Regions from separate parts of the Kitasatospora sp. NA04385 genome, predicted to be linked through region 2. Evidence: riboswitches for the same ligand, from Rfam matches in the RefSeq annotation. Region 2 holds a riboswitch; each other region holds the start of a gene.
What was found. Region 2 has a riboswitch for cobalamin ahead of HUT16_RS22670 (ribonucleoside-diphosphate reductase subunit alpha). Riboswitches for the same ligand answer to the same signal wherever they lie in the genome.

Region 1 (4,252 bases), 4.7 Mb from region 2:
CGCCGGATGCGCGACGCCGATCATTCCGGAAATCATGCCGGTCACCACGGTCCGCTCGCTGCGGAGAATTCCGCAGCTCAGCACGGCCGTGATTCCGTCCCGCCTTTCGGACGCGCTGGAGCGGAACGAGGGCGACCCCGCCGCAGTGCGGGCGATCGGCATCGAATTCGCCACCGAAATGTGCCGGAGGCTGCTCGCCGAGGGTGCGCCGGGAATCCATTTCATGACCATGAACTTCTCCACGGTCACCACGGAGATCTACCGCAACCTCGGGCTGCCCGGCTCCGGCTGACCCCCTGCGGCGCACCCCGCCCCGCCTCCCCGGGAGCCGGTGGAGTGGCGGGGCGGGGTGCGGCGGGTCAGTCGGCCAGCTCGGCGCGCAGGGTGCGGGCGGCGGCGACCAGGCTGTCGATCGAGGCGCGGGTCTCGGGCCAGCCGCGGGTCTTCAGGCCGCAGTCGGGGTTGACCCACAGGCGTTCGACCGGGATCGCGGCGAGCCCGGCGCGCAGCAGGCCGAGCGCCTCCTCGGTGCTCGGCACGCGCGGGGAGTGGATGTCCCACACGCCCGGGCCGACCTCGGCGAGGTAACCCGCCTCGGCCAGTTCGCGGGCCACCTGCATGTGCGAGCGGGCGGCCTCCAGCGAGATCACGTCGGCGTCCAACTCCTCGATGGCGCGCAGGATGTCGCCGAACTCGGCGTAGCACATGTGGGTGTGGATCTGGGTGTCGGCGCGGACGCCGGAGGTGGTGAGGCGGAACGCGTCGGTGGCCCAGTCGAGGTAGGCGGGCCACCCGGCGCGGCGCAGCGGCAGGGTTTCGCGCAGCGCGGGCTCGTCGACCTGGATGACGGCGGCGCCGGCGGCTTCCAGGTCGTTCACCTCGTCGCGCAGGGCGAGGGCGACCTGCTGGGCGGTGTCGGCGAGCGGCTGGTCGTCGCGGACGAAGGACCAGGCGAGCATGGTGACCGGGCCGGTCAGCATGCCCTTGACCGGGCGGTCGGTCAGGCCCTGCGCGTAGGCGTACCAGTCGACGGTCATCGGCTGCGGGCGGGAGATGTCGCCGGCCAGGACCGGCGGGCGGACGTAGCGGGTGCCGTAGGACTGGACCCAGCCGTGCCGGGTGGCGAGGTAGCCGGTGAGCTGCTCGGCGAAGTACTGCACCATGTCGTTGCGTTCGGGCTCGCCGTGCACCAGCACGTCCAGCCCGGCCTGCTCCTGGTACGCGATCACCGCGCGGACCTCGGCCTCCATCCGCTTGCGGTAGTCGGCCGCGTTCAGCCGTCCGGCGTTCAACTCGGCCCGGGTGGTGCGCAGTTCGGTGGTCTGCGGGAAGGAGCCGATGGTGGTGGTGGGCAGCGGCGGCAGCTGGAGGCGGGCGCGCTGGGCTTCGGCGCGCTGCGGGTAGGGCTGGGCCCGGCTGGTGTCGGCGTCGGTGACGGCGGCGGTGCGGGCCCGGACGGCCGGGTCGCGGGTGATGGGGGAGGTGGTGCGGGAGGCCAGGTCGGCGCGGTTGGCGGTGAGCCGGGCGGTGACGGCGTCGGTGCCCTCGCGCAGGGCGCGGGCCAGCAGGGCCACTTCGGCGGCCTTCTGGCGGGCGAAGGCCAGCCAGCGGGCGATCTGCGGGTCGAGGTCGCGTTCGGCGGCGGCGTCCAGCGGGACGTGCAGCAGCGAGCAGGAGGTGGCGACGTCCACCGTGTCGGCGAGGCCGAGCAGGGTGCCCAGGGTGGTGAGGGACTTGCCCAGGTCGTTGATCCACACGTTGCGGCCGTCGACCACGCCCGCGACCAGCCGCTTGCCGGGCAGCCCGCCGAGGGCGGCCAGGTCGTCCAGGTTGGCGGCGGCGGGCCCGGTGAAGTCGAGGGCCAGGCCCTCGACGGGGGCCTTGGCCAGCACCGGCAGGGCTTCGCCGAGCCGGTCGAAGTAGGAGGCGACCAGCAGCTTCGGCCGGTCGGCCGGGGCGCCGAGCTCCCGGTAGGCGCGGGCGGCGGCGTTCAGCTCGGCCGGGGTGCGGTCCTGGACGAGGGCGGGCTCGTCCAGCTGCACCCAGGCGGCGCCGGCCGCCCGCAGGTCGGCCAGCAGCTCCGCGTAGACCGGCAGCAGCCGGTCCAGCAGGGTGAGCGGCTGGAAGTCGGCGGGCGCGTCGGGCGCGGGCTTGGCGAGCAGCAGGTAGGTGATCGGGCCGACCAGCACCGGGCGGGCGGCGTGGCCGAGCGCGAGCGCCTCGCCGAGCTCGGCGACGGCCTTGGCGGGATTCGCGGCGAACACCGTGTCCGGGCCCAACTCGGGCACCAGGTAGTGGTAGTTGGTGTCGAACCACTTGGTCATCTCCAGCGGCGGTGCCTGCTGGGTGCCGCGGGCCATCGCGAAGTACCCGGCCAGCGGGTCGGCGGCCACCGCGGCCCGGTGCCGGGGCGGGATCGCGCCGACGGCGACGGTGGTGTCCAGCACGTGGTCGTACAACGAGAAGTCGCCGGTGGGGACTTCCTGGACGCCCGCCTCGGCGAGCTGCTTCCAGTTGCTCCGGCGCAGGTCGGCGGCGGTGGCCAGCAGGGCTTCCGCGGTGACGGCGCCCTTCCAGTAGCCCTCGATCGCCTTCTTCAGTTCCCGGTTGCCGCCCTGGCGGGGGTATCCGTGAACGGTTGCCGCGGCTACGGACTTCGTAGTCAAGGGGACTCTCCTCGCGAGCCTTGATCCTGGGGCCGGTGCACAGGAGGGCGCGCGGGGGTGGCGAGACCGGGCGGGGTGCGGCGCCGGAGCGCGCGTGCCCGCCGGGTGTCCGTGCCGACCCGCCCTCGAGGTCACCGGCTACCGGGTGCGAACGTTCGCACCCGGGCAACGGGCAGGTCTTCGGACTCGCGGGCACACCCGGGGGATCGAGATCGTTCCCGGGCACCTACTGGCCGTCGCTTCCCAGACCCTCCCGGGCCCAGTGCGTATGACGGCGGTCGTTCCCACTCACCGCTGCGGGGCAGTCCCGGACTGGCCGTTAAAGGCGTCACCGGGTTCCCTCTTACGACGCCCCGCCTGGCGGACGGGGCGAACCAGTCGCGCCGCCAGTGTAGAACGGACCGGGCGGATTCCGGCGCGAACTCCCGAACCCGTCCGATCCGTGGGACGGGTTTCGGACAGGACGGGCTCGGTCGGATCGGGTTCCGGACAGGACGGGCTCGGTCAGGACGGGCTCCGGACGGGACGGCGGTCGGGTTCAGCCGTCGGTGCGGCGCAGCAGGTAGCTGTCCATCAGCCAGCCCTTGCGCTCGCGCGCCTCGGCCCGCAGCGCGGCGATCCGGTCGGCGTGCTCGGCCAGCGGGCCGGAGACCAGGATCTCGTCCTCGGTGCCCAGGTAGGCGCCGTAGTGGATGTGCACGCCCGCCGGGTCGATCTCGGCGAACGCCCCCTGCCCGTCCAGCATCACCACCGCGTCCTCCGCACCGGGCCCGAAGCCCTCGGCGGCCAGCCGCCGCCCGGTGGTGATCCGCACCGGCCGCGCGGTGCGGGTCAGCGTGGTGCGGTGCCGGGCCGCCAGGACCGACACGCTGCTGATCCCGGGGACCACCGTGTAGGCGAACCCGGTGCGTCCGCGCGCCAGGATCCGGTCCAGCACGGCGGTCACGCTGTCGTACAGCGCCGGGTCGCCCCACACCAGCAGCGCACCCGTCCCGCCGTCCGGGACCTCCTCGGCCACGGCCCGCTCCACCAGGTCCGCCCGCCGCTCCCGCCACTCCTCCACGGCCTGCGCGTACGCGGCCGTGCCGCGGTCCCGGGCCGGGTCGACCAGCTCGACCACCCGGTGCCCGGGACGGCCGTGCTCGGCGATCATGTCCCGCCGCAGCCGCATCAGGTCCTGCCGTTCGGCGGGCTTGTCCAGCAGCAGGAACACGTCGGTGCGGCCGATCGCCTTGACCGCCTCCAGGGTGAGGTGGTCGGGATCGCCCGCACCGATGCCGATGACCAGAAGAGTGCGCATGGCCACGATTGTGCCCCCACCGCACCCGGCCGGCCGTCAGGGGGCCGGGTCGTACCGGTGGAAGCCGCGCCCGCTCCGGCGGCCGAGCAGGCCCGCCTCGACCATCCGGGACAGCAGCGGGGACGGGGCGTGCAGCGGCTCCTTGTCCTCGTCGTACATCGCGCGGGCGATCGCCTCGACGGTGTCCAGGCCGATCAGGTCGGCCAGCGCGAGCGGGCCCATCGGGTGGGCGCAGCCGTGCACCATGGCGGCGTCGATGTCGGCCGCGTCGGCGTGCCCGCCCTCG
Region 2 (4,252 bases):
CGCAGGCCCACCTCGGCGATCCGGGCGCGCAGCGCGTCCCAGCGCCCGGTCCACTGCGGGGTGGCCGCACCGAAGTGGTCGACGTGCAGCTGGCCGCGGGCGGCGCGGGTCTCGCCGTACGCCTCGTGCCGGCCGAACTTCTCGGCCAGGTCGGCGGAGCGCTCGTACGCGGTGAGCATGATGCGCTCGGCGATCAGGGTGGAGAGGGCGACCGCCTCGGCGGAGTCGAAGTCGATCCGCAGCTGGAAGAAGACGTCCTGCAGGCCCATCACGCCCAGGCCGACCGGGCGCCAGCGGGAGTTGGACGTCCCGGCCTCGGTGGTCGGGTAGAAGTTGATGTCGATCACGCGGTCGAGGAAGGTCACCGCGGTGCGGACGGTGGCGTCCAGGCGGTCCCAGTCCATCGCGTTCAGCAGGTCGGCGGCGGTGGCGCCGGGGGCGACGTGCGCGCCCAGGTTGACCGAGCCGAGGTTGCAGACCGCGGTCTCCGAGTCGTCGGTGACCTCCAGGATCTCGGTGCACAGGTTCGAGGAGTGCACCGTGCGGCCCGGCAGCGCGGTCTGGTTGGCGGCCCGGTTGGAGGCATCCTTGAAGGTCATCCAGCCGTTGCCGGTCTGCGCCAGGGTGCGCATCATCCGGGCGTACAGGGTCTGCGCGGGGATGGTGCGCACGGCCTTGCCCGCCAGTTCGGCCTTGACGTACGCGGCGTCGAACTCGGCGCCCCACAGGTCGACCAGCTCCGGCACGTCCGCCGGGGAGAACAGCGACCAGTCGGCGTTGGCGTTGACCCGGCGCATGAACTCGTCCGGGATCCAGTGCGCCAGGTTCAGGTTGTGGGTGCGCCGGGCCTCCTCGCCGGTGTTGTCGCGGAGCTCCAGGAACTCCTCGATGTCGGCGTGCCAGGTCTCCAGGTACACGCAGGCCGCGCCCTTGCGCCGGCCGCCCTGGTTGACCGCCGCCACGGAGGAGTCCAGGGTGCGCAGGAACGGCACGATGCCGTTGGACTGGCCGTTGGTGCCGCGGATCAGCGAGCCGCGCGAGCGGATCCGCGAGTAGGACAGGCCGATGCCGCCGGCGTGCTTGGACAGCCGGGCGATCTGCGCGTACCGGTTGTAGATCGAGTCCAGGTTGTCCAGCGGCGAGTCCAGCAGGTAGCAGGAGGACATCTGCGGGTGCCGGGTGCCGGAGTTGAACAGCGTCGGGGAGCTGGTCAGGTACTCCAGGCGGCTCATCAGGGTGTACAGCTCGGCGACCTCGCGCACCGACTCCTCGGAGGTTCCCACCGCCAGGCCCGCCGCCACGCGGAGCAGGAAGTGCTGCGGGGTCTCGACCACCTTGCGGGTGATCGGGTGGCGCAGCAGGTAGCGGGACTGCACGGTGCGCAGGCCGAAGTACTCGAAGCGGTCGTCGCCGGCCTCGTCGATCAGCGAGTCGAACAGGTCGGCGTGCTCGGCCACGAACGCGGCGGTGGCGTTGCCGATCAGGCCCTCGGCGTGGCCCACGGCCACCGAGGAGGAGAACGAGGTGACGTGCTGGGTGGCGGCCTCGTCGCGGATCTCCAGCGCCAGCAGGCGGGCGGCCAGCTTCGAGTACTGCGGGTCCTCGGCGATCATCGACGCGGCGGCCTCCACGGCCAGCCCGCGCAGCTCGGCGAAGTCCGAACCGGCGTGGCGGCCGCGCAGCGCGGCGGCGGCGACGTGGCCGGGGTCCACCTGGGGGAGGTCGGTGCTGCGGTCGGTGAGCAGCCGGAGCAGCGCCGCACCGGGATCGGTGAAGGCGTCGGCGGATCCCTGGGACGGCAGGGTGACTGAGGCGGCGACGGTCAAGGCGCACTCTCTCCTGTGGCGGCGGCGGACGTGGCTCTACGGGTGTCCGGCACCGCACGCGGCCAGGGGAGGGCAGCACGAAGGAACGAGAACGCGTTCCGGCGCGCCGAAGACCACCCCCGGTCCGCCCGCGAGACCGGACGGCAAAGCTGTGCTGCATGGCGTCTGCGGGGATGCCGTGTCGCACACCGTCGGCAGGTCCTCGGACTCCGCGGGCGTCGCTACAGCCCGCTCACCGTTGCGGGGCAGTCCCGGATTCTCACCGGATTCCCCTGCGTCGACAGCGAGAGTGAGCATACATGTAGTGGCGGCTGGAGCTGGAAGCACCAGATGTAGTAGCGCGTGTCGCGTCGGCGGCGCCGCGCGTAGACAACGAAAACCGCCCGCCGGAGCCCGACCCGGGCCCCGGCGAAGTCCGGTCGGAGCCCGGTCGAAGTCCGGTCGGAGCCCGGCGGCGGCATCGTCGGCAGGCGAAAGAGCGGTGAGGGGACCGGGGACTCCCGGGCCTCAGAACCGCATCGTGTAGACCAGCAGGTCGGTGCCGGGCGTCGGCGACCAGTCCCGCTCGGGGCTGCGGACGAAGCCCAGCGCGGCGTAGATCCGGTGCGCGGCGGTCATCGCCGGACGGGTGGAGAACGCCATCCCGGCCAGCCCGAGTTCCCGGCTGCGGCCGATCGCGGCCTCCACCAGCGCCCGGCCGACGCCGCGGCCGCGGGCCGCCGCGCCGACCGCGAGCATCCGGATCTCGCCCTCGGCGGGCCCGGCGACGTCCGCCCAGGCGGTGCCGCCGGGGGCGAAGGTCACGCAGCCGAGCACGGCTCCGGCGTCGTCGACGGCGACCAGGAGCTCGGCCTCCCGGCCGCGGCGGGCGGCGTCGCGCAGGAGCTCGACGTACGGCGAGTCGGGGCGGGTGTGGCCGTCGCCGACGAAGGCCTCGACGCTGACCTCCCCGGCTCCGGCGAGGTCGCGGTCGAGGGCGCGGCGGACGAGCGGGCGGACGGTCGGGGAGCGCATCCGGCCAGTGTGCCGGAACGGCCGCGGCGCGGGTCCGCCAGGTCCGGGTCGAACGGGTAGCCGGTCGGGCGGTGCGCGTTGTCGCGGCCGTGGCGGCCGTTGCGGTCCAGGTCGCGGCCGACCAGGACGCCGAGGAGTCCGAAACTGCCGATGAGGCCCAGCAGGGCGAGCGCGGTGGTCATGGCTCCACTGTCCCGCCGGGAGCGGGCCGGGACGAGTGGCAGGAACGCACCATTGCCACGAAATCCTGCCACTGCGATGCTGGGCGGATGCGGAAGCTGGAGAACGTCGCCGTCGTGGTGCTGGAGGAGATCCACCCCTTCGAACTGGGGGTGGCCTGCGAGGTGTTCGGCCTGGACCGGAGCGACTCCGGCCTGCCGGTCTACGACTTCGCCCTGGTCGGCGACCGGCCCGGGCCGATGCGCACCCACGCGGGCTTCACCCTCGACGTCCCGCACGGGCCCGAGCGGATCGCCGGGGCCGACCTGGTGATCGCCACCGCCACCGGCGTCCGCGAGCACTACCCCGAGGAGCTCTGCGCGGCGCTGCGGGCCGCCCACGACCGCGGCGCCCACCTGCTGTCGATCTGCTCCGGCAGCTTCCTGCTCGGCGCGGCCGGGCTGCTCGACGGCCGCCGCTGCACCACCCACTGGCGCTACGCCGCCCTGATGGCCGAGCGCTTCCCGCTGACCACCGTCGAACCCGACGTGCTGTACGTCGACGACCACCCCGTGATCACCTCGGCCGGCACCGCCGCGGGCATCGACGCCTGCCTGCACCTGGTCCGCAAGGTGCAGGGCGCCGAGGTGGCCCGGGAGATCGCCCGCCGGATGGTGGTCGCCCCGCACCGCGACGGCGGGCAGGCCCAGTTCATCAACCGCCCGCTGCCCGAGGCCGACGGCGAGTCGCTGGCCGGGGTGCTGGAGTGGATGCGCCACCACGTCGACCGGGAGACCGGCGTCGACCAGCTGGCCCGGCTCGCCCACATGTCGCCGCGCACCTTCGCCCGCCGCTTCCGCCAGGAGACCGGCACCACCCCGCACCGCTGGCTCACCGGCCAGCGGGTGCTGCTCGCCCAGCGCCTGCTGGAGTCCACCGGGCAGAGCGTGGACGAGGTCGCCGCCCGCTGCGGCTTCGGCAACGCCGCCGCGCTGCGGCACCACTTCGGCCGCCGGCTCGGCACCACCCCGCAGGCCTACCGGCGGGCGTTCGGCGGCCCGGCGCGGCCCGTCGAACCGGAGCCCGCGGGCTGAGGCGGCGGCGGGCAGTGGGGGACGGCGGGCAGCGGGCAGCCGGGGAGGGGCAGCCGGGGACGGCCGGGGCGGGGTCAGCCCGACAGGTGGCCGGTCTGGTTCCAGCCGGCCGGCCGCAGCCGCCCGTCGCGGGCCCGCCACACGCTGGTCGAGCAGTTC
Region 3 (4,252 bases), 3.7 Mb from region 2:
CCCGGTTGTCCGAGCGCCCTGGGAGAATGGACTCCTCGCGACCATCACGATCGAGGAGCTGACGCCGGTGCCCGAGGGGCATGTGATCCACCGCCTGGCCGGGCGGCACGACGAGCTGTTCGGGGGGCGCCCGGTGCGGGTGTCCAGCCCGCAGGGCCGCTTCGCGGAGGGGGCCGCGCTGATCGACGGGCGGGTGCTGGACGAGGCGCAGGCGCACGGCAAGCACCTGTTCCTGGGCTTCGGCGAGCAGTGGCTGCACGTGCACCTGGGGCTGTACGGGACGTACCGGTTCGGCGCGGGGGCCGCCCCGGACCCGGTCGGCCAGGTCCGGCTGCGGATGGTGAACGACACCGGCTACGCCGAGCTGCGCGGTCCGACCGCCTGCGAACTGCTCACCCCCGAGGAGAAGGCCGCCGTCCACCGCCGCCTCGGGCCGGACCCGCTGCGCCCGGGCGACGCGGGCGACGCGGCCTGGCGGCGGATCTCCCGCAGCGGCAGCACGGTCGCCGCCCTGCTGATGGACCAGAAGGTGCTGGCCGGCGTCGGCAACGTGTACCGCGCCGAGGTGCTGTTCCGGCTCGGCATCAGCCCGCACCGCCCCGGCCGCGACCTCTCCCGCCCCGAGTGGGACGCGATCTGGACGGACCTGGTCGCCCTGATGCGCGACGGCGTGGCCGCCGGCCGGATCGACACCGTCCGCCCCGAGCACACCCCCGAGGCGATGGGCCGCCCGCCCCGGGTGGACGACCACGGCGGCGAGGTGTACGTCTACCGGCGGCACGACCAGCCCTGCCTGGTCTGCGCGACCCCGGTCCGCACCGAGGAGCTGGCCGCCCGGAACCTGTTCTGGTGCCCGCGCTGCCAGCGGTCCTGACGCTCCGTCACCGGGCGGCCGCCGGCCCGCCGCCGGGCAAGCCTTGACGCAAGGTTGACCACGTCTTGGGCGAGGCCCCGAAGCGCCGCTCCTATTGTCGGGTCCATGCCCGTGCAACCGTTCCAGGGCCCGCGCCCCACCCCGGCGCTCCCGGTCCTGCCGTACCGCAAGCCCACCAGGGGACGCGACTACTGGGTGCTGGACGACGTCCTGCCGGACCCGGACGCGGTGCGCGCCCGGCACCTGGCGCGCACCGACTGGGACGAGGGCTACCCGCACCGCCCCGAGTCCTGGCCCGGCCTGCGCGCGATGCCCGGGCTGGAGCCGGACGAACTCGCGCACGTCGAGGACCTGGTCCGCCGGTCCACCGGGGCCGAGCGGATCTGGGCGCTGGACGAGGCCGCGGGCGGCACCTTCAACCACAACTGCGTGCAGGTGGTCGGCGCGGGGGAGTGCGAGCCGCGCCCGCACACCGACTCGCGCTCGCTGTGCCGCTACGCCGCCGTGCTGTACCTCAACCCGGCGGTCCCCAAGCACTGCGGCACCAGCTTCCACCGGCAGAGCTTCCCCGGCGGCCGGCTCGGCGGCAACAGCGTGGTCGCCCCGCACGACAACCTGGTGGACGCGCTGGGCACCCGCTTCGTCCCGCCGGACTCCTTCACCGAGGACCTGGTCGTCCCGCACCGCTACAACCGGCTGCTGCTCTACACCGCCAACCTGATCCACACCGCGACCGCCTACCACGGCGCCGCGCTGGAGGAGAAGCGGATGACCTGCGTGTTCTTCTGGATGGCCTGAGCGGCCGTCAGGACCGCGCTGACCTGGCGTGATCTGCGCCACCCGGGCCCGGGTGCGCCCTTGCCGCCGGGCCCGCGCCGGGCCTACGGTGGGCGGGCCGTGGTGCTCGGGAAGCCGGTGCGCCGCGGCGGGCGCGGGAGCGTCCGCCGCGGGAGTCCGGAGCGGCCCTCGCCACTGTGATCGGGGAGTCGTCGGCTCCCACCCCGTGCCACTGGCCGCCCGCGGCCGGGAAGGCCGGGAGCCGGCGCGCAACACCCCGTCAGCCAGGAGACCGGCCGCGGCATCTCACGAAGTGATCCACGAGGTGCTGGAGCGTGATCCGCGGATGACCGCGTCCGAATCGACCCTGCCCGGGAACGCCCCGGGCTCCCCGCTGCCCGCCTTCCGCTGGCGGCGCGAGGACACCCTGCGCACGGCCGGTCTGATGGCGGTCATCCTGGCCCTGCACGCGGTGGCGTTCGGGACGCTGCTGTTCCTGGTCGCGCCGCACGGGTACCGGGTCGGCACCCAGGTGTTCGGCGTCGGCCTGGGCGTCACCGCCTACACCCTGGGCATGCGGCACGCCTTCGACGCCGACCACATCGCGGTGATCGACAACACCACCCGCAAGCTGATGGCGGACGGCCGCCGCCCGGTCTCGGTGGGCTTCTGGTTCGCCCTCGGCCACTCCTCGATGGTGGTGCTGATGGCCGGCCTGGTGGCCGGCGGGGCGGCCCTGGCGGGCACCCTGATGGACGAGGAGTCCACCACCCACCGGGTGCTGGGCACCATCGGCACCACCGCGTCCGGCGCCTTCCTCTACCTGATCGCGGCACTCAACCTGGTGGCCCTGCTGGGCATCTGGCGGGTGTTCCGGGCGATGCGGGCCGGGCAGTACGACGAGGCCGAGCTGGAGAAGCAGCTGAACGCCCGCGGCCTGCTGGCCCGGCTGCTGAACCGGGCCACCCGCTCGATCAGCCGCCCCGGCCAGATGTTCCCGGTCGGCATGGTGCTCGGCCTGGGCTTCGACACCGCCACCGAGGTCACCCTGATGGTGATGGCGGGCTCCGGCGCGGCCTCCGGGCTGCCCTGGTACGCGGTGGTCTGCCTGCCGCTGCTGTTCGCCGCCGGGATGAGCCTGTTCGACACCCTGGACGGCACGTTCATGAACTTCGCCTACCAGTGGGCGTTCTCCCACCCGGTCCGCAAGGTGTACTACAACCTGACCATCACCGGGCTGTCGATCGCGGTGGCCTTCGTGATCGGCACCGTCGAACTGGTCGCGGTGCTGCACGAGAAGTTCGACCTGGCGGACCCGGTCACCGGCTGGATCGCCGGGCTCAGCCTGGACAACGTCGGCTTCGTGATCGTCGGCCTGTTCGTGGTGGTCTGGGCCGCCGCGATCGGCTACTGGCGGATCGCCAGGCGCTCCCGGACGTTCGCGGGGGCGGGCGCGTCCTGACCCGGGCTCCCCGCCGGGGGCGTCCTGACGGGGGCGTCCTGGCGGTGCGTCAGCCGGCGGCCAGGATCAGCGTCCCGGCCACCGCGAGGCCCGCGCCCACCACCTGCACCCGCAGCAGCCGCTCCTTCAGCAGGCCGCGCGCCATCAGCGCGGTGACCACCGGGTAGAGCGAGGCCAGCACGGCCGCCACCGCCACCGAGCCCAGGTGCGAGGCGGCCGCGTACAGGCCGTTCGCGGCCACGTCGGCGACCCCGACGGCGGTCAGCGCGGGCAGTTCGCGCAGACCCGCCCGCAGCCCGAGCGGCCGGCGGCGGGCCGCGGCGGCCAGCATCCCGGCGCCGACCACCGCGTTGGTCAGCCGCTGCACGCACAGCGTCAGCAGCAGGGCGCCGCCCCCGCTGGCCTGCGCGACCAGGGTCAGCACCGCGCCGAAGGCGAAGGCCGCGCCCAGGGTCAGCGCCAGTGCCCGCGGCTGCACCGCGGCCCCGCCGCGCCGCGGGCCGCCGGCCAGGGCGACCCCGGCGACGGCCACCGCGATGCCCAGGCCCTGGACGGCGCCCGGCCGCTCGCCGAGGAACAGGCCGACCCCGATCGGGACCAGCACGCCGACGGTGGCCAGCGGCGACACCACGCCCATCGGCCCGAGCGCCAGCGCCCGGTAGAAGGCCAGCAGGGCGAACGGCCCGATCACGCCCGCCGCCACCGCGCACCAGAGGGCGGGAGAGGCCCCCGGCCAGCCGCCGGTGGCGGTCACCGCGACCGCGAGCACCGCGGCGGCGGCGGTCTGCGAGAGCACCACCACCGTCAGCGCGGGCATCCGCCGGGTGATCGCCCCGCCGCCGTAGTCGGCGACGCCCCAGAGCAGGCTGGCGAGCAGCGCGAACGCGGCGCTCACCGGAGGAACCGGTCGGCGGACAGCATGGTGGACCCCGCAGTACAGTCGGTGGATCTGTCGATGCCGCCGCAGCATAGTTCAACCTGCTGCACCCTCCCAACCAGAATATTGGACTGCCCGTGCCGGACGCCGATCTCGTCACCCAGGCCCTCGCCCGCAACCTCAAGCGCCTGCGCCTCGACCGCGGCCACACCCTGGACGCCCTGGCCGCCCGTTCCGGGGTCAGCCGCGGCATGGTGGTCCA

Region 1: linked by a shared signal. The riboswitch ahead of metE (5-methyltetrahydropteroyltriglutamate--homocysteine S-methyltransferase) and the one ahead of HUT16_RS22670 (ribonucleoside-diphosphate reductase subunit alpha) in region 2 are both predicted to bind cobalamin.
Region 3: linked by a shared signal. The riboswitch ahead of HUT16_RS05700 (HoxN/HupN/NixA family nickel/cobalt transporter) and the one ahead of HUT16_RS22670 (ribonucleoside-diphosphate reductase subunit alpha) in region 2 are both predicted to bind cobalamin.

What each region holds. Positions count from the first base shown of each region.
Region 1 covers NZ_CP054919.1:372,720-376,971, reverse strand. Annotated here, with positions in the region: gene metF (methylenetetrahydrofolate reductase [NAD(P)H]) at 1-292, shown strand, start outside; gene metE (5-methyltetrahydropteroyltriglutamate--homocysteine S-methyltransferase) at 360-2,666, opposite strand; cobalamin riboswitch at 2,820-3,060, opposite strand; gene cobF (precorrin-6A synthase (deacetylating)) at 3,205-3,966, opposite strand; gene HUT16_RS01620 (3-hydroxybutyryl-CoA dehydrogenase) at 4,003-4,252, opposite strand, start outside.
Region 2 covers NZ_CP054919.1:5,056,143-5,060,394, forward strand. Annotated here, with positions in the region: gene HUT16_RS22670 (ribonucleoside-diphosphate reductase subunit alpha) at 1-1,826, opposite strand, end outside; cobalamin riboswitch at 2,002-2,140, opposite strand; gene HUT16_RS22675 (GNAT family N-acetyltransferase) at 2,334-2,840, opposite strand; gene HUT16_RS22680 (GlxA family transcriptional regulator) at 3,110-4,093, shown strand; gene HUT16_RS22685 (histidine phosphatase family protein) at 4,168-4,252, opposite strand, start outside.
Region 3 covers NZ_CP054919.1:1,336,698-1,340,949, reverse strand. Annotated here, with positions in the region: gene HUT16_RS05710 (Fpg/Nei family DNA glycosylase) at 68-874, shown strand; gene HUT16_RS05705 (DUF6445 family protein) at 980-1,672, shown strand; cobalamin riboswitch at 1,756-1,967, shown strand; gene HUT16_RS05700 (HoxN/HupN/NixA family nickel/cobalt transporter) at 1,998-3,113, shown strand; gene HUT16_RS05695 (DMT family transporter) at 3,163-4,008, opposite strand; gene HUT16_RS05690 (XRE family transcriptional regulator) at 4,128-4,252, shown strand, end outside.